Regions from separate parts of the Blautia sp. AF26-2 genome, predicted to be linked through region 2. Evidence: predicted binding sites of a transcription regulator. Region 2 holds the regulator's gene; the other holds the start of a gene.
What was found. Region 2 encodes HrcA, which represses chaperone genes, less so after heat shock. Its sites were predicted from a motif close to TGTTAGCACTCNNNNNNNNNGAGTGCTAACA; they were not measured.
Positions count from the first base shown of each region.

Region 1: the regulator HrcA is predicted to act here: its motif matches at 8,884-8,914, upstream of htpG (molecular chaperone HtpG).

Region 1 covers NZ_QTWD01000015.1:40,160-52,227, reverse strand. Annotated here, with positions in the region: gene DWY63_RS16290 (phosphotransferase enzyme family protein) at 1-800, opposite strand, end outside; T-box leader at 945-1,220, shown strand; gene ilvB (biosynthetic-type acetolactate synthase large subunit) at 1,292-3,010, shown strand; gene ilvN (acetolactate synthase small subunit) at 3,023-3,532, shown strand; gene DWY63_RS18230 (hypothetical protein) at 3,551-3,754, shown strand; gene DWY63_RS16270 (LrgB family protein) at 3,880-4,572, opposite strand; gene DWY63_RS16265 (CidA/LrgA family protein) at 4,569-4,940, opposite strand; gene DWY63_RS16260 (Na+/H+ antiporter NhaC family protein) at 5,164-6,489, opposite strand; gene htpG (molecular chaperone HtpG) at 6,674-8,749, opposite strand; gene DWY63_RS16250 (TetR-like C-terminal domain-containing protein) at 9,094-9,660, shown strand; gene DWY63_RS16245 (oleate hydratase) at 9,880-11,859, shown strand; gene DWY63_RS16240 (ethanolamine utilization protein EutH) at 11,948-12,068, opposite strand, start outside.
Region 2 covers NZ_QTWD01000002.1:196,999-209,066, forward strand. Annotated here, with positions in the region: gene DWY63_RS03775 (YczE/YyaS/YitT family protein) at 1-568, shown strand, start outside; partial or broken gene DWY63_RS18830 (DEAD/DEAH box helicase family protein) at 669-767, shown strand; gene DWY63_RS03780 (nucleotidyltransferase domain-containing protein) at 1,038-1,379, shown strand; gene DWY63_RS03785 (HEPN domain-containing protein) at 1,366-1,737, shown strand; gene uvrB (excinuclease ABC subunit UvrB) at 2,251-4,251, shown strand; gene DWY63_RS03795 (helix-turn-helix domain-containing protein) at 4,448-4,666, opposite strand; gene DWY63_RS03800 (hypothetical protein) at 4,839-5,204, shown strand; gene DWY63_RS03805 (helix-turn-helix domain-containing protein) at 5,282-5,500, opposite strand; gene hrcA (heat-inducible transcriptional repressor HrcA) at 5,785-6,843, shown strand; gene grpE (nucleotide exchange factor GrpE) at 6,893-7,504, shown strand; gene dnaK (molecular chaperone DnaK) at 7,571-9,448, shown strand; gene dnaJ (molecular chaperone DnaJ) at 9,674-10,885, shown strand; gene DWY63_RS03830 (Crp/Fnr family transcriptional regulator) at 11,216-11,815, shown strand; gene DWY63_RS03835 (zinc ribbon domain-containing protein) at 12,019-12,068, shown strand, end outside.

The DNA.
Region 1 (12,068 bases), on a different contig from region 2:
GCCGTATTCGCGCCGAAGCGGATGGAATCGCCGAAGTCAAAGATCGACAGTCCCGGCATAATGGTGTCCAGGTCGATGACGCAGATGCCCTCGCCGGTTTTGTCATCAATCATAATGTTGTTCAGCTTCGTATCGTTGTGCGTTACGCGGAGCGGCAGCTCGCCCGAGGCCTTCATGCGCTCGGCTACGCCGTAATCGTCTGCGTGGTCGAGGAAAAACGCCATCTCATCCGAAACGTTTTTCAGCCGTCCTTTCGGATCCGCCTGCGCCGCCTGTAAAAGCGCCTGGTAGCGGAGCGGTGTGTTGTGGAAATCCGGGATCGTCTCGAAAAGAGAGGCGGACGGAAAATCGGAGAGCATCTGCTGGAAGCGGCCGAAAGCATTACCGGTCTCGTAAAACAGCTTTGGATCTGTCACGGCATCATAGCAGGACGCATCGGAAATAAAGAGAAATGCGCGCCAGAATTCGCCGCGCTCATCGACGAAAAACCAGGCATCGTCTGTCGTTGGAATCAGGTTCAGCGTCTCGCGGAATGGATCTCCTCCTGCGGCTGTGATTTTTTTCCGCAGAAATGATGTTACCTGTGCAATATTCTGCATCAGCTCCGTTGGATTGTGGAAAACGGTGCGGTTCATGCGCTGCAGAATCGATTTGCGGAGGACGCCGTTTTCGGTGGAGCGCACCAGAAACGTATCGTTGATATGGCCGTTCCCGTGCGGCGTCCAGTCTGTAATCGTTCCCGGGAAAGCAAATGCGTGGACAATGGAAGAGAGTTCTTCCTGTGTGTATGTAATCATCATGGGTATAAACTCCTTATTTTAATTAGAAAAACCTGATTAAGTAAAGCACACGCAGGGCGAAAAGTCAAGAAAAGGGCGCGAAACGATTGACAACGAGCGGCATTTCTGACTATAATAGACAGTAATTTAAGAAAAAACAAAACCTAAAATGCAGTGACAGGGAGGAGTACCTGGCGGCGCAAAGCAAAGAGAGGAGATGGCTGGTGAGAATCTCCGTGAGCGTGCCTGCGGAAGTAGCCCTCGAGCAGTGGACTGAACAGAAAAAGCGGACAGCAATGTTTTCCAAGTAGGCTCCAACGTAGTTCCCACGTTACCGGGATGCCGTATCGGATGAAAAAAGTTAAATCCTGTACGGAATGAGCAGAAGTGTATTCTTCTGGAATTCAGGTGGTACCGTGGATGGAAACATTCTCCCTGAACGTAAGGCACAGCAAAGGTGTTTTATGTTCGGGGATTTTTTATGCAGCAAATTTAGAACAGGAGGTTTTCATATGAAACAGATTACAGGAAACAAACTTCTGGTAAAGGCTCTGAAGGAGGAGGGTGTCGAGTATCTCTTCGGTTATCCGGGAGCCTGCACCATCGATATCAGTGATGAACTTTACAAACAGGATGAAATCAAAATCGTTCTGCCGCGCCACGAGCAGGCGCTGGTGCATGAGGCGGATGCCTATGCGAGAACGACAGGAAAAGTCGGCGTATGCCTCGTTACCAGCGGCCCTGGTGCAACCAACCTGGTCACCGGTCTTGCAACGGCAAACTACGACAGCGTTCCGCTTGTCTGCTTCACCGGACAGGTAGCCCGCCACCTCATCGGAAACGATGCATTCCAGGAGGTTGATATCGTCGGCATCACCCGCAGCATCACGAAATACGGCGTGACGGTAAGAAACCGTGAAGATCTCGGACGCATCATCAAAGAAGCCTTTTACATCGCCCGCACCGGAAAACCGGGCCCGGTGCTCATTGATCTTCCAAAAGATGTCATGGCAGAGCTCGGCAGCGCAGAGTATCCGAAGAACGTCAACATCCGCGGCTACAAACCGAACACCAGCGTACACATCGGCCAGTTAAAACGTGCGCTGAAAATGCTCGCAAAAGCAAAACGCCCGCTGTTTCTTGCCGGAGGCGGCGTCAACATCGCACATGCGCAGGAAGTGTTCCGCGAAGTGGTCGAGAAAACACAGGTGCCGGTTGTCACAACCGTTATGGGACGCGGCGCGATCTCCACGAAACACCCGCTGTTCATCGGAAACCTTGGCATGCACGGCGCGTATGCGGCGAATATGGCAGTCAGCGAGTGCGATCTGCTGTTCTCGATCGGAACACGTTTCAATGACCGTATCACCGGAAAGCTGCATGAATTTGCCCCGCACGCGCAGATTGTCCACATCGACATCGACACAGCTTCGATCTCCCGAAACATCCACGTCGATATTCCGATCGTAGCCGATGCAAAAGAGGCGATCACGAAGATAGCAGAGTACGTAGAGCCATGCTCCACATCGAAATGGCTTGCCCAGATTGATGCCTGGAAGAACGAGCATCCGTTGACGATGCGCCCGAACGGCGTGATGGGACCGCTCGATATTTTCAACGCGATCAACGAGCAGTTTGACGATGCGATTATCGTCACCGACGTCGGACAGCACCAGATGCTGACAAGTCAGTACGTCGACATTACCGAAAACCGCCAGATCATCATGTCCGGCGGCCTTGGAACGATGGGATACGGCCTTCCGGGCGCGATCGGAGCAAAAATCGGCAACCCGGACAAACCGGTCATCGCGATTTCCGGTGACGGCGGTATGCAGATGAATATTCAGGAGCTGGCGACTGCCGTTCTCGAGGAGCTGCCGGTCATCCTGTGTATCTTCAATAATGAATACCTCGGCATGGTACGCCAGTGGCAGAAGCTGTTTTACGGCAAACGGTACAGCATGACAAACCTGCGCGCCGGTGCACTTTCCCGCAGAACAGACGGAGAAGAGTACCCGGAATACACGCCGAATTTTATCAAATTGGCTGAGAGTTACGGCGCAAAAGGCATCCGCGTCATGAAGAAAGAGGATATCGCCGCAGCGTTTGAAGAGGCGAAGAAAAACACCAAGACTCCGACGATCATCGAATTTATCATCGATCCGGAGGAGATGGTTTACCCGATGATCAAGCCGGGCGGAACGCTCGAAGATATGATTATGGACTGTTAGGAGGAGAGCGCGATGAATAAGGGAATGAAAAAAAGATGGATTTCACTGTACGTAGAAAACCAGGTTGGTGTCCTTTCCAAGATTTCCGGGCTTTTTTCCGCAAAAAGCTATAACCTGGACAGCCTGACCGTCGGAACGACCGAGGACCCGACCGTATCGCGTATGACGATCGCCACGGTCAGTGACGATGAGACGTTTGAGCAGATCAAAAAACAGCTGAACCGCATGGTCGAGGTCATCAAAGTCATCGACTTCACCGACGTGTTTGTGCGCATGAAAGAGATTCTGTATATCAAGGTATTCAACTGCAGCGCAGCTGACAAAGTCGAGCTGTTCCAGATCGCTGAGACGTTCAAGGCGAAGGTCATCGACTACGGAAAAGACAGCCTGCTGCTCGAGTTTGTCCAGACGGCGACGAAAAACGATGCAGTTGTGAAGCTGATGAAAGAGGAATTCAGCAAGATCGAAGTCGTGCGCGGCGGAAGCGTCGGTATCGAGTCGATCAATGTGATGGAGCGGTAAAAGAGAGGACGTTTTTGCGTGAACGAAAAGAGTATTACCACAATTACGTTAAAAAAGATTAATAAGAAAAGTGTGTATCAGTACATCTATGAGCACCGCCAGACGGCGAAGCAGCAGATTGTGCAGGATCTGACGATGGGGCTTTCGATGCACAGCGGAACGCTCGAGCATATCTGCATCGACCCGGAAGGGCCGGAGTGCTACTGCGCTTCTTTTTATTGAAGAGTTTCTGCAGTCGGAATTTTAATTTTTAGTTATAGAATTTCAGGGATAGAAAATCCGGGAACGGAAAGTTTTACATTGCTTTCCATTCCCGGATTTTTTCTGCTTTTTATCAGTGTTCGTTTTTAGATAAACATCGCATAAATCGACGCTCCGACCACAGTCAGAATACCTGCAACTGCAATCGAAAGGCTGCTCATCGCGCCCTCGACATCGCCCATCTCCATGGCCTTCGCCGTACCGATCGCATGGGAGGCCGATCCGATACTGATGCCCTTTGCAATCGGCTCCTCAATGTGAAACAGCTTGCAGAGCGTCTCCGCCAGCATATTTCCCAGCACACCCGTGATGATGATAACGGCAACCGTGATCGTCACCGCACCGCCGAGCTCTTCCGAAACACCCATGCCGATGGCCGTTGTGATGGATTTCGGCAGCAGTGTTACATACATTTTATGATTCAGATTGAAGATCAGCGCCAGCGCGAGAACCACGGTAAGGCTCGTCAGCACGCCGGAGAGAATACCGGCGAGGATGGCTTTGATATTCTTTTTCAATGCCTCCATCTGCTCATACAGCGGAATCGCAAGGCAGACCGTTGCAGGAGTCAGCAGATAGCTCAAGTATTTTGCACCGTCATTATAATTCTGATAATCGATATCGAAAACAGCAAGGAATACAATGACGACTGCAATGGAAATCAGCAGCGGATTGAAAATCGGAAGCCCAAATTTTTTCTTTAACAGCATGCCGAGCTCATACGCCAGAAGGCTGATGACAACGCCGAAAAATGCAGATTCACAGAACATATTTGTCATTTTGCGTCCCCTCCTTTGTGTTTCTTTTCCAGCCGGATGACCGCCTGTGTCACGCGTCCGGACACAACCATAACGACGATGGTGCTGACGAGCGTAATCACGAGAACCGGAACGAGAACGGCTTTTAATTCACCCCAGGATTCCATCAGGCCGACGCCCGCCGGAATGAACATGACCGGCATGATCTCAATCATAAACTTGCCTGCGTCCTCGACGGCATCAAGTTTTAATGCCCCCGTCATCAGAAGCGCCAGCATCAGCACAAGACCGTAGATACTTGCCGGAATCGGAAGCGGCAGCACGGCGTGCAGGATTTCTCCGACGAACGAAACCGCCATAATTACAAGGAACTGTCTTAATAATTTCACTTTTTCTGTTGTCCTTTCTCCCCATAACCCACATAACATCACTCCTTCTCAATGTCACGACCCCGATTATACTACCCGCATAAAAGAATTTCAACCGTAAATGTTACTGCAATTTTGGCGATTTTTGCCAAAAAAAGCAAAAAAATGCCCGCCAATCAAACGAAAAAGTGAAATCGGTGGGCATTTTAACATGATTTTTTGAGTTGATCCGATACGGAACTTTTTAAGCATTGCTTTCGGCATTTTTCCGATCCGGCAGAACGAAGATAAAGATCAGCGAACTGACAAGCAGCATGCCCGGATAGAAGAGGTTTGCCATGATTTCAAAGGCGGAGAGCTCATATCCCAGTTCATGCACCGCGGAAATCGCCACGAGCATCTGCGCGCCGTACGGCAGGATGCCCTGTGAGATGCAGGAGAAGGTATCGAGGAGCGATGCCGTTTTCCGTGGGGTGATGCCGTAGTCCTCGGACATCTGCTTTGCGATCGGGTTTGCCATGACGATCGCGACGGTGTTGTTTGCGGTCGCAATGTCGAGCAGCGCGACGAGAATGCCGACACCGAGCTGGCCGCCCTTTTTTCCGCAGAAGATTTTATGAATGGCACGAAGCAGGACAGTAAAGCCGCCGTTTTCCCGGATCAGCGCGCACATCGCAGCGACAAGAATCGCAACCATACATGTCTCAAACATACCCGAAGTGCCGCTTCCCATGCTGGAGAGCATATCCAAGAGCGTCGTCTGTCCCGTACCGAGCATGATAACGGCACCGGAAGCAATACCGATAAGGAGTACGACAAACACCTGAATGCCCGCGATGCCGCCGATCAGCACGAGCAGGTACGGAACCATCTGCAGCAGATGGTATTCGTGGACGATCGGTGTGCCCGGCGCCTGTCGGAAGGAGATTACAAGGATCAGCGCCAGCGTGGCAAGAGCAGCCGGGAGAGCGATCCAGAAGTTTTCGCGGAACTTGTCTTTCATCTCGCAGCCCTGTCCGTTGCAGGCGGCGATTGTCGTGTCGGAGATGAAGGAGAGGTTGTCGCCGAACATGGATCCGCCCATGACGGAGGCGACGCAGAGCGCCAGCGAAAAGCCGGAGGTCTCGGCAACAGCAGCGGCGATCGGCACGAGAAGCGTGATCGTTCCGACGGAGGTTCCCATGGCCGTGGAGACGAAGCAGGCAACGACAAAGAGCACAGCGACGGCATATTTTGCCGGAATCCAGGAGAGCATGAAATAGGCAACGCTCTCTGCACTGCTCCTTCCGACAACGCCGACAAACGTGCCTGCGGCGAGGAAGATCAGCAGCATTGTGATGATGTTTTTGTCCCCGATGCCCTGTCCCATGAGGGCGAGCTTTTCTTCAAACGGGACACTGCGGTTCTGCAGACAGGCGACGAGGATCGCTGCCAGAAACGCGACGACGATGGGGATGTTGTAGAAGCCCATCGGAATTTTTAAAATATACTCGGAATAAATGCCGAGCCCCAGATAAAACACCAGAAAAACGGCGATCGGGAGCAGGGCGGATGGCTTTCCTTTTTTCATAGAAATAAATACCAGACCTTTCGTGTGATTTTCCTTATTTTTTAATAGGGCGAATAGAATTATTCTATCATCTGGATCAGAAATCGTAAAGTAAAAAAGCAGGAAAAAACACGCCGGACATCTGGTAAATTCCAGAAATCCGGCGTGTTTTATAAGAGGTGCGTTTTACTGTGCCTATGCTTTATCATTTTGCAAGGAGCATCATAATCTGATTGCTTCTGCTTACGAATTTTGTCATCTCGTCCGGAGAGAGCGGTTTGTGGCTGATCATTGCCAGATCATACAGCTGCTCGCAGAACAGGGATGTGTTGTCGTTCTCGCCATTCTTCAGAATGTACTGAACGAGCGGATGTTTTGCATTCAGGATCAGGGTTTCCTGTCCGCCGAACATGGACGGATCCATGCCGGTCATGCCATACATCTTCATCATATCCTGCATCCGGCGGCTCTCCTCGGAAAGCGTTACCATGGAGGATACATTTTCGTCTTTCAGGTTCTCAACTTTGACGGTCAGGTCTTTCTTGTCGAGGACTTTGCGGAAGAGATCGGTCAGAGTATTTGTAGCGTCGGTCAGATCTTCACCGGACTCGTCTTTCATATCGTTGGTCAGATCTGCATCGATGCGCTGGAAAGTTACATGCTCGTTGTAACGCTCTGCATGGGTGATGAAAGCGGAGTCGATGTTGTGTTTCAGGATGACAGCATCCATGCCCTGACTGCGGAACATGTTGATATACTGGCTCTGCTGAACTTCGTCGGTGACGTAGTAAACAGTCGTTTTTTCCGGCTCTTTCTTCTCGTCAGCGTTTTCCGTATTTTCGGTATTCTCCGTAGTTTCAGCCTTCTCTTCGGTGTTCTCTGCAGGAGCTTCTTCTTTCTTATTCTCGTTGATGCAGTCCTCAAGAGTCAGATATTTTCCGTCGATGTTCTTGAATAGAATATAGTCCATCATCTTCTTGGAGAATTTCTCGTCCTTGATGCATCCGTATTTGATGAATGGGTTGATATCATCCCAGTATTTCTCGTAATTCTCACGGTCGGTTTTGCACATGCCGGAGAGCTTGTCAGCGAATTTCTTGGAGATGTACTCGGAGATCTTCTTGACAAATCCGTCGTTCTGCAGTGCGCTTCGGGATACGTTCAGCGGCAGATCCGGGCAGTCGATGACGCCTTTTAAGAGCATCAGGTATTCCGGAATGACTTCTTTGATGTTGTCGGCAATAAATACCTGGTTGTTGTACAGCTTGATGGTTCCCTCGATGGAATCGTACTCGGTGTTGATACGCGGGAAGTAGAGGATACCTTTGAGGTTGAACGGATAGTCCATGTTCAGGTGGATCCAGAACAGCGGCTCGCGGTAGTCGTTGAAGACTTTGCGGTAGAATTCTTTATAATCCTCATCGCTGCACTCGTTTGGATGTTTGGTCCACAGCGGGTGGATATCACTGATGGAAACCGGGCGTTTGTTGATTTTTACTTTCTCTTTGGCCGGGGAAACTTCAACCTGCTCTTTCGTTCCGTCTTCTTTTTCTTTCTCTTCGTATTTTGCGTCCTCGTGGATGTGCTCTACGACAACGTCGTCGTCTTTTAATTCGCTTTCATCGATGGTCTCGTATTCCTGCGGCGCATTTGCTTTGGACAGGAAAATTTCAACCGGCATGAAGGAGCAGTATTTTTCCAGAACTTCGCGGACACGGTATTCGTTTGCGAATTCCAGGCAGTCCTCGTTCAGGAACAGAGTGATTTCGGTACCAACAGTTGTCTTGCTGCCCTCGGACATATCGTACTCGGTGCTTCCGTCACAGGTCCAGTGAACCGGTGTGGAGCCTTCTTTGTAGGAAAGAGTATCGATGTGCACTTCGTCGGCTACCATGAAAGCAGAGTAGAAACCAAGACCGAAGTGGCCGATCATCTGATCTGAATTCGTTTTGTCTTTGTATTTCTCCAGAAATTCGGTAGCGCCGGAGAAGGCGATCTGGGTAATATATTCTTCGACTTCGTCTGCGGTCATACCGATACCGTTATCGATGAATTTTAAGGTTTTCTCATCCGGGTTTACAATCACCTGAATGGCTGCTTTGTAGTCATCCGGCAGAGTATATTCGCCCATGCCGTCGAGTTTTTTCAGTTTGGTGATGGCATCGCAGCCGTTGGAAACGAGCTCACGGACAAAGATATCGTGGTCGGAATACATCCATTTTTTGATAATCGGGAAAATATTGTCGCTGTTGATTGAAAGATTTCCATGTTTCGCACTCATGAGAAACACACTCCTTTTCTTATAAAAATATTTTGATCCAGCAAAGCGGGAATATCATGCTTTTTTAGATGTCTGCAGCTTTTTTACTGCTCTGATAGTTATAGTAATACTGGCACAGGGAAAAGTCAAGGGGAAATTAGCACTCGAGAAAAAAGAGTGCTAACAGAACGACGGAAAGTATTGAATTTACTGGTATTACGGTACTTTCTAAACTTTTTGTAAAGTCTGATCAGAAGGGCTGCGCAGTTGTTTCTGGAGAATGGATATGCTACAATGAAAAAGCATAGAAGCGTTTCGAACAGAAAGATTCCGAGGGTACATAAAAGAAAAAATGGAGGAAATACATGACAAATGCGACAAAGGCGGCGCTGGAAGCGTCGTTAAAAAAGCTGCTTTTGAAAAAGCCGCTGGACAAAATTACGATCAACGATCTGACGACAGACTGCGGCATCAGCCGGATGGCGTTTTATTATCATTTTAAGGATATCTACGATCTTGTCGAATGGTCGTGCCTGGAGGATGCGACGCAGGCGCTGCAGGGGAAGAAAACGTATGAGACATGGCAGGAAGGCCTGCAGCAGATTTTTGAGGCAGTGCTCGAGAATAAACCATTTATTATGAATGTCTATCACTCTGTAAGCCGGGAGCAGATCGAAACATATCTCTTTCATCTGACGCACGATCTGCTGTACGGTGTCGTACAGGAAAAAGCAAAGGGAACCGGCATCTCCGAGGCGGATCAGAGTTTTATCGCAGATTTCTATAAGTATAGCTTTACCGGTGTCATGCTCGACTGGATCAAAGACGGAATGAAAGTGGATTACCATATGATTGCGGAAAAAATGCACCGCACGATGGAAGGAAATGTCGTCAATTCCATCCGAAATTTTGAAAAAAGAAATAAAATATAGTTACACTTTACAAAACAGGGCGGATGATAAAAATTTAATCATCCGCCCTGTTTTGTAAATGGAAAAGCGGGGAAAAATGAAGTAAGATTCAAATTGTCAACAGACAATGGCAACACAAATAGAAACTTGTAAAACAAAGAAAGCAGCATAACCTATACGAACCGGAAATTCGAAAAAACATTCCGGCAGTCGTATTTAGAAAAGAAAGGATGAACGTCTATGTCAAAAAAAGGATTAAAATTCGGAATCGCATCAGCAGCAGTCATCGGAGCTGGAGCAGCAGTGCTGCAGGCAAAAAACAAGAGTGAAGCAAAAAAAGCAGCGGAGACAACCACTGTAACATCAGAACCAAAGAATGATTACCGCAACACCGAGCGCGGAAAAGATAAGAAAAACAGCAAAGGCATTTATTACACCAACGGAAACTACGAAGCCTTCGCAAGACCGGAAAAACCGGAAGGCGTCGATGAGAAGAGCGCATACCTCGTAGGAAGCGGCCTCGCAGCCCTCGCAGCAGCGTGCTTCCTTGTAAGAGACGGCCAGATGAAAGGCGATCACATCCACATTCTGGAAGCCATGGACATCGCCGGCGGTGCCTGCGACGGTATCTACGATCCGACCCGCGGCTACATCATGAGAGGCGGCCGTGAGATGGAAAACCACTTCGAGTGCCTGTGGGATCTGTTCCACAGCATCCCGTCAATTGAGACACCTGGTGTATCCGTTCTTGATGAGTATTACTGGCTGAACAAAAAAGACCCGAACTACTCCCTGTGCCGTGCAACGAAGAACCGCGGCGAGGATGCCCATACCGACGGAAAGTTCAACCTGAGCCAGAAAGGCTGCATGGAGATCATGAAACTCTTCATGACAAGAGACGAGGATCTGTACGACAAGACGATCGAGGATGTTTTCGATGATGAAGTCTTCAATTCCACCTTCTGGCTGTACTGGAGAACGATGTTCGCATTTGAAAACTGGCATAGTGCACTGGAGATGAAGCTGTACTTCCAGCGGTTCATTCACCACATCGGCGGACTGCCGGACTTCTCCGCACTGAAATTCACGAAGTACAACCAGTATGAATCCCTGATTCTTCCGATGAAGAAATACCTCGAGGATGCCGGCGTAGACTTCCAGTTCAATACCGAAGTAACCAACGTTATCTTTGAAATCAACGATGGAAAGAAAGTAGCAAAAGCCATTGAGTGCAAGGTAAACGGTGTCGAGAAAGGCATCGTTCTCACCGAGAATGACCTCGTCTTCGTTACCAACGGAAGCTGCACCGAAGGCACGATCTACGGCGATCAGAACCATGCACCGAACGGTGATGCAGAGGTCCGCACGAGCGGCTGCTGGAGCCTGTGGAAAAACATTGCAAAACAGGATCCGTCCTTTGGACATCCGGAGAAATTCTGCTCCGATATTGCAAAGACAAACTGGGAATCCGCAACAATTACCACTCTCGACAATAAGATCATTCCGTATATCACCAATATCTGCAAACGTGATCCGAGAACCGGAAAGGTTGTTACCGGCGGTATCGTAAGCTGCCAGGATTCCAAGTGGCTTTTAAGCTGGACCATCAACCGTCAGGGACAGTTCAAAGAGCAGGATAAAGATAAGGTATGTGTATGGGTTTACAGCCTGTTCACCGACGTACCTGGCGACTATGTGAAGAAACCGATGAAAGAGTGCACTGGTAAAGAGATCACCGAAGAGTGGCTGTACCACCTCGGCGTGCCGGTTGACCAGATTCCGGAGCTGGCAGAGAACAGCGCTGTCTGCGTACCGACCATGATGCCGTATATCACCGCATTCTTTATGCCACGAAGAAAGGGCGACCGCCCGGATGTCATCCCGGATGGCTGCGTCAACTTCGCATTCCTCGGACAGTTCGCTGAGACACCAAGAGATACCATCTTCACGACAGAGTATTCCGTTCGTACCGCAATGGAAGCTGTTTACGGACTCCTCGGCGTAGACCGCGGCGTGCCGGAAGTATGGGGCAGCGTTTACGATATCCGCGATCTGCTGGACAGCTCCGTGAAACTGATGGATGGAAAATCTCCGCTGGAAATCGAGCTTCCTGGACCGCTCAACCTGCTGAAAAAACCTCTGCTGAAACTGGTAGATGGAAATGTAGTTGGAGATCTCTTAAAAGAGCATGGAATTATCAAAGAGGATATGGTGAAATAAGAAATAGAAAATAAGTAAGAAATGCAATAAGACCTGCGCTTTCAAACGGCGCAGGTCTTATTGCGTTTCTATGCATGCTCTCAAACAATTAAGCAGAGTTCTTCGTGAAAAACAGCGCGGCACAGACGGCGGCGATGCCTCCAGCGAGCTTTGCAACGAGAAGCGGCACGACAAAATCAGGATCGGTGCCGAACGTAAATCCCATATGT
Region 2 (12,068 bases):
AATAGCTTTTGCTGTTGTATTAAATGTTCGCTTTGATTTAGGAGTTGCTGCTTTTAGTTCTGTGATGTATTCAATATCACAAATCTATAACATTTCTTTAGGAACAGCTTCTATTATCTGTTACTTAATATTTGTTATTATTCAATGTATTTTATCCAAAAAGATCACAGTTACTTTTATTTTAGAAATTCCGTTATCGTTTGCTTTTGGTTGGTTGACTGATTTATATGATTTTATAATTCCTACATTATCGTTAAGTTTATACTTAAGGGTTATTTGTTTTATTATGACGATGTTCATTACTGCAATGGGCGTATTTTTAAGCGTGAAAACAAATCTTATTTTAACACCAACTGATGGTATTGTAAAAACTATTTCAGAAGTCTTCTCTTTTCCTTTTTCAATAGTGAAAAATACTTTTGATATTACACTTGTGTTTGTCACTATTATTTTATGTTTAATTAATCATACCCATTTTTATGGTCTTGGTATAGGAACCATACTGACAGCCTTATTTATAGGAAGAATTATTAATATTTATGAAAAAAAGATACAGTTATCTTTTTAAAGGTGGCAATTGGGTATTACGATGCTAAACTGTTGCTGGAAGCATCGAAGGAGACACGGATCCATATGCAGATGGTCTTTGCCTTGTTAATGGGGCTTAGCCAACCTTGATCATAGCGCACAATAAAACACTTGCAGCACAGCTGTATGGTGAGTTTAAGGAATTCTTCCCGGAAAACGCAGTGGAATACTTTGTCTCCTAGTATCTTGATATTAATTTGCATACCATATATTGATTTGGAAAGGTAAAATAATACTATATAAAGCATAATAAACGATGCGTTAAAAGTAAATGGACATGATGGATTGGCTATAACGGTGAACAAAATTCGTCGAAGAAAGTAGTAAAATTGATACATGGAAAATACTGATTGAGAAACGAAGGTAAACTGATTATAATAAAATCAAGAAGAAAGATTTGTGAATCGAGAAACTTATAGTATTATCAGCAGAAAATGAGGTGATGATGTATGCCAAAGATTATGCAGGATTTAATTAAACAGTATGTGGAAGAGGTCAAGAAGATTTATGGCTCCCATGTACGTCAGATAATCCTTTATGGTTCTTATGCAAGGGGTGACTTCCGTCCGGATTCTGATGTGGACATTATGATTCTGGTAGATATGTCGGATCTGGAATTAAAGGCATATGCACAACAGCTCTCGTACATGACCTATGACTTTAATATGGATCATGACACGGATATTAAGCCTATTGCAAAAAGTGAAGCACATTTTAACAAGTGGATTGTGAACTATCCATTTTATTCCAATATTCATAAAGAAGGGGTAGTTTTGTATGGAGCAGCATAATCAGGAAATCGGTACTAGACGGGATCTGGTGTTATATCGTCTGGAAACAGCCCGAAATGATCTGAAATCAGCAAGAGCATTATTTTCTATTGAAGATTATAAAGGAGCCAATAACAGGGCATACTATTCTATTTTTCATGCAATTAATGCAGTACATGCTGTAAGCGGTAAAGCATATAAAAGGCATAAGGATGCTGTGGCTAACTTCAATAAGGATTATGTGAAAACATCAGTGTTTCCAAGAGAAATGGGAAGGAAAATCGGACAGGCAGAAGAGATTCGCCATGCCAGCGATTATGATATATTGCAAGTAAAGAAGAATCAGAACGGCAGATTTCAGTTGCAGATGAATTTATAATTCTGGCAGAAAAATATTGTATGGAACAGCTTGAAAAACAAAAGGAAAATTGAAATGAACGAGGATGCCCCTCAGGGTTTGAAGCCCTGAGGGATATTTTATGTAAAAGTATATTATTCTAATAAGCGCAACGGATGCTCCCCATACCACAATGGAAATATTATAGCTGAGGAGATTCCGCCGGAATTGCTTTCTTATATGGAAGAAGTATTACCGGAAAAGAAGGAGCTGGATACGGAAATTGTTCTGGATACAATGATAAATGTAAATGAATTTTTGAAGAACTAATGTTCGCATCATATATACAATTTTAAATTTCCATGATATAATATCTCTTACATTTGAGTGTTAATTCGTCCACGTTAGTTTTACTACTTTTTATCAGTCTATAAAATATCGGGTGGTGAACAGAATTCGTCGAGAGGCATATTCGGCTAAAATCAGAGAATGTGCTTCGACGAATTTCTGACTGATAGACGAACTTTTTTGATATAAAAACCAGGAGGTGCTTTTTTGCAGAATTCACAACAAATATTCAAATTACACTCCGAATACCAGCCTACAGGCGACCAGCCCCAGGCAATCGAAAAACTGGTCAAAGGCTTTCAAGAAGGCAATCAATGCGAGACTTTGCTGGGCGTTACAGGTTCCGGCAAGACCTTTACCATGGCAAATGTTATTGCACAGTTAAATAAGCCAACCTTGATCATAGCGCACAATAAAACACTTGCAGCACAGCTGTACGGTGAGTTTAAGGAATTCTTCCCTGAGAATGCAGTAGAATATTTTGTCTCCTACTACGACTACTACCAGCCGGAGGCTTACGTGCCGTCTTCGGATACGTATATTGCGAAGGACTCTGCGCGGAACGATGAGATTGATAAGCTGCGGCTTTCCGCGACTTCTGCACTGAGTGAGCGGAACGATGTCATTGTGGTTTCCAGTGTTTCGTGTATCTATGGAATCGGAAGCCCGAAGGACTACATGGAGATGATTATTTCGCTCCGCCCGGGAATGGAAAAGGACCGGGACGATGTGATCCGGCAGTTGATTGATATTCAGTATGACCGGAATGATATGGATTTCCACCGCGGTACGTTCCGCGTGCGCGGTGATGTATTGGAGATTTTTCCGGCGGAAGAGACGGACAAGGCGGTGCGCGTCGAGTTCTTCGGGGATGAGATTGACCGTCTGGTGCAGATCGATACGCTGACGGGTGAAATCTTATGTGAACTGAACCATATCGCAATCTTTCCGGCCTCCCACTACGTTGTGCCGATGGACACGATCCTGAAAGCAACAGGCGAGATTGAAAAGGATATGGAAGAGCAGGTGAAGTTCTTCAAGCACGAGGGAAAACTGATCGAGGCCCAGCGCATCGAGGAGCGGACCAATTTCGATATTGAGATGCTCAAAGAAACCGGCATCTGTTCCGGCATCGAAAACTATTCGCGTTACCTCTCCGGATTAAAGCCAGGCGAGCCGCCCTACACACTGATGGACTATTTCGGAGATGATTTCCTCATCATCGTGGATGAGTCGCATAAGACTGTTCCGCAGATCCGCAGCATGTATGCCGGCGACCAGTCGCGGAAATCGACGCTGGTGGACTATGGATTCCGTCTGCCGTCCGCAAAAGACAACCGCCCGTTGAACTTCGGCGAGTTCGAGGACCGGATCGATCAGATCCTCTTCGTATCTGCCACGCCGGGCGACTACGAGGCAGACCACGAGCTGCTGCGCGCCGAACAGATCATCCGCCCGACCGGCCTTCTCGACCCGGATGTCGAGGTGCGCCCGGTGGAGGGACAGATCGACGATCTGATTTCGGAAGTAAAGAAAGAAACTGAAAAACACAACAAAGTTCTCGTGACGACGCTGACGAAGCGTATGGCAGAGGATCTGACCGACTATATGAAAGAGGCCGGCATCCGCGTGCGCTACCTGCACTCCGATATCGACACCCTGGAACGGACCGAGATCATCCGTGATATGCGTCTCGATGTCTTCGATGTGCTCGTCGGTATCAACCTTCTGCGTGAGGGTCTCGACATCCCGGAAATCACACTCGTGGCGATCCTGGATGCCGATAAAGAAGGTTTCCTGCGTTCCGAAACCTCCCTGATCCAGACCATCGGCCGTGCCGCGCGAAACAGCGAGGGCCATGTTATCATGTACGCCGATGTGATGACCGATTCCATGCGCCTCGCGATCGACGAGACGAAGCGCCGCCGTGCCCTGCAGGAAGCCTACAACAAAGAACACGGCATCACTCCGACCACCATCAAAAAAGCCGTCCGCGATCTCATCAGCATTTCGAAAGAAGTGGCAAAGACAGAAGAAAAGATGGAAAAAGACCCGGAGTCCATGAGCCGCGAAGAACTGGAAAAACTGATCGGCCAGGTACAGAAACAGATGAAAGCCGCTGCTGCCGAACTCAACTTCGAAATGGCCGCCGAGCTGCGTGACAAAATGATCACACTGAAGAAGAGCCTGGATGACATGGAAGAATAAAAAAGAAGAAAAGAGCATGAAAAAAAGCGTGCCGGAAAAGCGACAGAAAACTTTCCGACACGCTTTTTTGCGTCCGATTTTGATTCCTTATTGTTCAGAATTGACGCAAAATAAGAATACCATTATAATATAAAATACGACCAAATGGTCGTATCGAAACGCAAAACACCAAAATAAAAAGACAACAATAAAAAAATTAATCGCCGAATTTTCTCTTTTTACTGGAGACACTCAGCAGATAGTCGACCGAGCAGTCATAGAACCGTGCAAGCCGGATCACATAGTCGATCGGGATGTCGCGGATTCCTTTTTCGTAGCGGGAATAGACGTCGCGGTTGCATTCGAGCAGGGCAGAAATCTCTTTGATGGTGAGATCCTGATCGATCCGCATATCTTCAATTCTCTGGTATTTCATACGTTGTACCATCCTTTCAGATTCAAACCCATACTACCAAACGGTTGGATGGACAAAGTTAAATCAGATCATATGGTCGCAAATTGGAGAATGGGGCGGGAGAGAGAAACGGCGGGTGAAGACAGCCTGTGCAGAAAACAGAAAAATATGTACGGCAGAAATGGGGGAACGAATGGGAAAAGCAGAAAGAATAGAAATAGAAGATTTTGTCCAGAATATAGTGGAACGGATGGAGACGCCGGAAGCGTTTGAAAAAATGATCAGCCGGGAGGAAGAATGCGAAGCGCAGGGGCAGGAGAGCCGTCTGAGGGATGTGCTGAAGAAAGAATGGCCGGTGGACGAAAAGGGAGAGCGGATCTATCAGATCACTAATATATATGAAGAAAAAGCAGAAGAACTCCTCATTGTAGAACTGTATACCGGCATCCACCTGGAAAACGGAGTCCCGTGCGGGCATTTTACGCTGTATCTCTGCGGGGAGCCGGACGGATGGAAACTCAGCGAAACGCGGATGATGGAATATCTGCAGAATCTGTAAACGAAAAAGCAAAACAGGGAGGACAGGGAAAAGAAAAACTGTCCTCCTGCTTTTGCTGCGGCGGAGACACCGGAAAGTCAGGATCCATACGGCCGCTTCTCATCGCTGATGCCGACCAGATAATCCAGACTGACCTGATACAGCTCCGCCAGACGGATGGCAATGGAGATCGGCAGCTGCCGGACGCCTTTTTCATATCGGGTATACACATCGCGGTTGCAGCCGAGATAGTCGGCAACCTGGCGGATCGTCAGATCGCGGTCCGTGCGCAGATCCTCCAGTCTCTGATATTTCATGATTCATCACCTCTGAGAAAATGCTACTAAATGGTCGTATCGAAATGGCAGAATCCTACCATACGGCTATAGCGCCTTTGAAACAGTAGAATGCAATAAAAAAGAAAAGTCAGATTCCTTTTCAGAAAGAAAACGGTTTATACTTTTTTCACAATTTCTTCATAGAAAAACCGGGAAAAGGTGTTGACAAACAAAAGGCAGAGTGCTATCTTAAGAGCATAGATGTTAGCACTCCACTGAAACGAGTGCTAACAGGACTATACAACAGGAAGGAGCTTATCTTAGTGGATACAGAATTGGATGAAAGAAAAAGAAAAATATTAAAAGCGATCATCCAGACGTATCTGGAAACGGGCGAGCCGGTCGGCTCAAGAACGATTTCCAAATACACGGATTTGAATTTAAGCTCCGCCACAATCCGGAATGAAATGTCCGATCTGGAAGAGATGGGTTACATCTTACAGCCCCACACTTCCGCAGGACGCATTCCTTCCGATAAAGGCTACCGCCTCTATGTAGATGAGCTGATGCGGGAAAAAGAACAGGAAGTTGCAGACATCAAAAACATGGTCATTGAAAAAACAGACCGAATGGAAAAAGTTCTGCAGCAGGTTGTCAAAGTCCTCGCTTCATCTACCAACTATGCAACGTTGATTACAGGACCGGAATATCACAGAAATAAAGTGAAATTCATCCAGCTCTCAAAAGTCAATGAAGAGCAGCTCCTGGCCGTCATCGTCGTAGAAGGCAACCTGGTGAAAAACCAGATGATCGACCTAGACGAGACCATCAACGATGAACAGATATTAAAGCTGAACCTGCTTCTGAACACACAGCTCAATGGCCTGACCATTGAAGAAATCAATCTTGGCATGATCAAGAAGATGAAAGAGCAGGCAGGCATCCACTCCGGCATCATCAGCAAAGTGGTCGATACCGTAGCGGAAGCCATCGCAGTCAGCGAAGAAGATGTGCCGGTGTACACCAGCGGCGCAACCAACATTTTCAAGTACCCTGAGCTTTCCGACAGCAGCAAAGCCAGCCAGCTGATCTCCACATTCGAGGAACGGCAGAAACTGGTCGATATGATCAAAGGAGCTGCCGAGGAGCAGGACGGAGAGGAAAATACCGGTATTCAGGTATACATCGGAAATGAATCTTCGATGGAACCCTTACGGGACTGCAGCGTGGTCACCACCACATACGATATGGGAAACGGTATGCGCGGAACAATCGGTATCGTGGGACCAAAGCGGATGGATTACGAAAATGTGGTAGATAACCTGAAAACATTAAAAGTTCAACTGGACGCCGTCTTCAAAAAGCCGGACACAGGTGAGTAGAAAGGTGGAATGATCAGTGAGCGAAGAAAATAGAAAGAAAGAGGAAACCATGGAAGAACCTACACGCGAGATGGAAAAAGAAACCGGAGCAGAGACCGATCTGCCGGAAACCGAACCGGCTGCGGAGCAGGAAGAAGCAAAGAAAGCAGCAGAGGCAAAAGAAGCGGAAGCTGCAGAAGAAACTGCTGAGGATGGCAAAGAACGAAAGTTCTTCAAAAAGAAAAAAGATAAAAAAGATGAGAAAATCGAAGAGCTGACTGACCGCCTGACCCGTCAGATGGCAGAGTTCGATAACTTCCGCAAACGCACCGAAAAAGAAAAAGCAAATATGTATGCCATTGGAGCAAAAGACATCATCGAGAAGATTCTTCCGGTTGTTGACAGCTTCGAGCGCGGACTTGCAACGGTGGAAAACCCGGAGGAAGATCCGTTCGCAGACGGCATGAATAAAGTATACAAACAGTTTACCACAGCACTCGATGAACTCGGTGTAACCGTGATCGAGGCCGTTGGAAAGGAATTTGATCCGAACCTGCACAACGCAGTGATGCATGTGGAGGATGAGGAAGCCGGCGAGAACATCGTCGTAGAAGAGTTCCTGAAGGGCTACATGTACAAAGGCTCCGTAGTCCGTCACAGTATGGTCAAGGTGGCTAATTAAGCCTTGAAGATAAATAAATAGAAATTAAACCATTTTTTAGCATAATTCATTGAGGAGGAAACAACAATGGGCAAAATTATTGGTATTGACTTAGGAACAACAAACAGCTGTGTAGCCGTTATGGAAGGTGGAAAACCAACCGTTATCGCAAACGCAGAGGGTGAAAGAACAACTCCATCTATCGTAGCATTCACAAAAACAGGTGACCGTCTGGTCGGCGAGCCGGCAAAACGTCAGGCTGTAACAAACGCAGACAGAACCATCCGTTCTATCAAACGTGAGATGGGTACTGACTATAAAGTAGACATCGAAGGAAAGAAATACTCTCCGCAGGAGATCTCCGCTATGATTCTTCAGAAACTGAAAGGTGATGCAGAGAACTACCTTGGTGAGAAAGTAACAGAAGCAGTTATCACAGTTCCGGCTTACTTCAATGACGCACAGCGTCAGGCAACCAAAGATGCCGGTAAAATCGCAGGTCTTGATGTAAAACGTATCATCAACGAGCCTACCGCAGCAGCTCTGGCATACGGACTGGACAACGAAAATGAGCAGAAGATCATGGTATACGACCTTGGCGGCGGTACTTTCGATGTTTCCATCATCGAGATCGGTGACGGCGTTATCGAAGTTCTTTCCACAGCAGGAAACAACCGTCTGGGCGGCGATGACTTCGACCAGAAAGTAACAGATTATATCCTTGCTGAGTTCAAGAAACAGGAAGGCGTAGATCTTTCCAATGATAAAATGGCTCTGCAGAGAATCAGAGAAGCAGCAGAGAAAGCAAAGAAAGAGCTTTCCAGCGCAACTACAACCAACATCAACCTGCCGTTCATCACTGCAACCGCAGATGGCCCGAAACATCTCGATATGAACCTGACAAAGGCTAAATTCGATGAGCTGACCCACGACCTGGTAGAGAAAACCGCAGAGCCGGTACAGAGAGCACTTTCTGATGCAGGCCTTCAGGCATCCGAGCTTTCCAAAGTCCTTCTGGTAGGCGGATCTACCCGTATCCCGGCTGTACAGGATAAAGTAAGACAGCTGACCGGACACGAGCCGAGCAAGAGCCTGAACCCGGATGAGTGCGTAGCACTTGGTGCTTCCGTACAGGGTGGTAAACTTGCAGGAGACGCCGGCGCAGGCGATATCCTTCTTCTGGATGTAACTCCGCTGTCTCTGTCCATCGAGACCATGGGAGGTATTGCAACTCGTCTGATCGAGCGTAACACCACAATCCCGACCAAGAAGAGCCAGATCTTCTCAACAGCAGCAGATAACCAGACAGCAGTAGATATCAACGTAGTACAGGGTGAGCGTCAGTTCGCGAAAGACAACAAATCCCTCGGCCAGTTCCGTCTGGATGGAATTCCGCCAGCAAGAAGAGGCGTTCCGCAGATCGAGGTTACCTTTGATATCGATGCCAACGGTATCGTAAATGTATCTGCAAAAGACCTTGGAACAGGAAAAGAGCAGCACATCACCATCACCGCAGGCTCTAACATGTCCGACAGCGAGATCGACAAAGCAGTCAAAGAAGCTGCTGAGTTCGAGGCTCAGGATAAGAAACGAAAAGAAGCAATCGACGCAAGAAACGATGCAGACTCCATGGTATTCCAGACCGAGAAAGCAATCGAGGAAGTCGGCGACAAGCTTGATGCAAACGACAAAACAGCAGTAGAAGCTGACCTGAACGCACTGAAAGATCTCATTGCAAAATGCAATCCGGAAGAAATGACCGATGCACAGGTAGCTGATCTGAAAGCAGCTCAGGAAAAACTGATGACAAGCGCTCAGAAACTGTTTGCAAAACTGTATGAGCAGCAGGGCGGAGCAGCAGGCGCTGGTGCCGGAACAGCAGGTGCAGGCCCGGATATGGGAAATGCAGGAGCAGCAGGCGGCCATGACGACGATGTCGTAGACGCTGACTACAAAGAGGTTTAATTTTCGGCATGTCACACTCCGTGAAAATACCGACTGTGAGTTGAAACAATAAGTAAATAAACGCAAAAAGCCCTGTGAGGCGAATGTTTGCAGGGGACGGAAAATACATTCCGCCCCCTGTATTTATGCTGGTATTGCTTTCGGAAAAGTGCTATACTGGAGCGTGCGGAAAAACATTTCTGCAAAGATGAAATTTGTGGAACAGAAATGAAAAGGTGAACATAAATGGCAGAAAAAAGAGATTATTACGAGGTCCTCGGCGTAGACCGCGGAGCGGACGATGCAACATTAAAAAAAGCATACCGTAAACTGGCCAAGAAATACCATCCGGATATGAACCCGGGCGACAAAGAGGCCGAGGCAAAATTTAAAGAGGCGACAGAAGCCTATGGCGTGCTGAGTGATCCGGACAAACGGCGTCAGTACGATCAGTTTGGCCACGCTGCATTTGAAAACGGCGGTGGCGGCGCAGGAGCCGGCGGATTCGGCGGTTTCGACTTTGGCGGCGGAGATATGGGTGATATCTTCGGTGATATTTTCGGCGACCTGTTCGGTGGCGGCGGAAGCAGAAGAAGAGCAAACAATGGACCGATGAAGGGAGCAAACCTCCGCGCTGTTGTCCACATTACGTTTGAGGAAGCTGTTTTCGGATGCCAGAAAGAGCTCGAGATCAACCTGAAGGATACCTGTACAACGTGCCACGGAACCGGCGCAAAACCAGGAACTTCACCGGAGACATGCTCCAAATGTAACGGAACTGGTCAGATTACGTACACACAGCAGACCATGTTCGGTTCTGTGAGAAACGTGACGACCTGTCCGGATTGTAACGGAACCGGAAAGATCATTCGCGATAAATGTACCGCATGCCACGGCACGGGCTATACATCCAGCAGAAAACGCATTCAGGTCAACATTCCGGCTGGAATCGACGATGGACAGAGCATCCGGATCCGTGAAAAAGGTGAGCCGGGTGTAAACGGCGGACCGAGAGGAGATTTGCTTGTCGAGGTTCAGGTAACCCGTCATCCGATCTTCCAGAGACAGGATATGAACATCTTCTCTACCGCACCGATTACATTTGCGCAGGCAGCGCTCGGCGGTGATGTGAAGATCAGCACCGTTGACGGAGACGTTCTCTATACCGTAAAACCGGGAACTCAGACCGATACCAAGATCCGTCTGAAAGGAAAAGGCGTTCCATCTCTCCGGAACAGCAATGTACGCGGCGATCACTATGTAACACTTGTTGTTCAGACACCGACCAGGCTGAACGAAAAAGCAAAAGAAGCCCTTCGTGCCTTTGATGAAGCTTGCGGAAACCGTCAGGTGTCAGAAGCAAAAGCAGCCGATGGTGAGAATACCGCAGAACAGCCGAAGAAGAAAAAAGGGTTTATGGATAAGGTGAAGGAAGCGTTTGAGGATATTGATAAATAAAAAATCTATCTGTTTTTGTTCTCATTCGGACAAAATTTCTCACAGACTTGAGCATGTAGAATATGAAAAGTCTTTTCCAACACGCTCTAATATGAAAGAAATAGAAAATATGAGATAAATGAAAAGAAGAACCTGCAGGAGAAACAGGTTCTTCTTTTTTGACAAAATTTAAAAATACAGAATATTCAGAAAATTGCAAATATTGATCTAAATCAAGAGAATGATGAGATGTGAAAAACTGTTCATGATATAATTAACAAAATTGCATAGGAATAAAAAAGATTGATGTTATGTAATGTAAAATAAAAAGGCAGAAAGGAAATAGAGCGGTTGGAAAATGAAAATATAGAAAAACAGGAGTTCTTCAAAACTTATTTAGGTATCAAAAATAAAAATGTGCTGAGCAGTCTGGAACAAATGGCGTATGTCTGGAAGGTGAAAGATAAGGAAGTTATCATTCGAGAAGGGGAAGCGCTGCCATGCGTTCCTTTTCTGGTATCGGGCATTGTAAAAGGGTATTGTGAAAGCAAGGGAGATGGAAAAGAGCATGTTTCCTGCTTTGGTTATTTAAAAGGAGACATTGTTGTAGGAATTTCCAATTTATCCGTAAATGTGAAATCACTTTTGACGATAGAATCAATCAGTTCGTGTACCATGCTGTGCGTCCCGATACCAGAATTGTTGAAGTTGATTGAGCAATCGCCGGAAATGATGCGTTTATATAACCGTGCACTCAGCCTTGCATATAAAAAGCTAATTGAACATGAGGATATTGTTGCAAACCACAGGGCAAAGGAACGATATCAATATTTTGTTGATACCTATCGGGATCTGGTAGACGTTGTGAGTAAGAAAGATATCGCTTCCTATCTGCATTTATCGCCGGAGAGTCTGAGCCGTGTCCTGAAAAGCTATAAGGAAGAAAAATAGAAAAACGAATCGAAAAGTGATGCGCGCTGAGCGGAAAAATTTAATCAAATCAAGGAAATCCCTGTTTTCATTGAGGAAAGCAATAAGCAGTGAGGCGGGGAATTGCGTGAATCAGGAGGGGAAAGCCCCTTATAAGAGAGAAGACGGCAGATCTAAAAAAAGCAGATCATAAAGTACAAAAAAGAAATGGAAGGGGAAGAAAAATGGCATTTTTAGATGGAGTAAAAGGAAAAATTTCAAAAGCAGGATATTC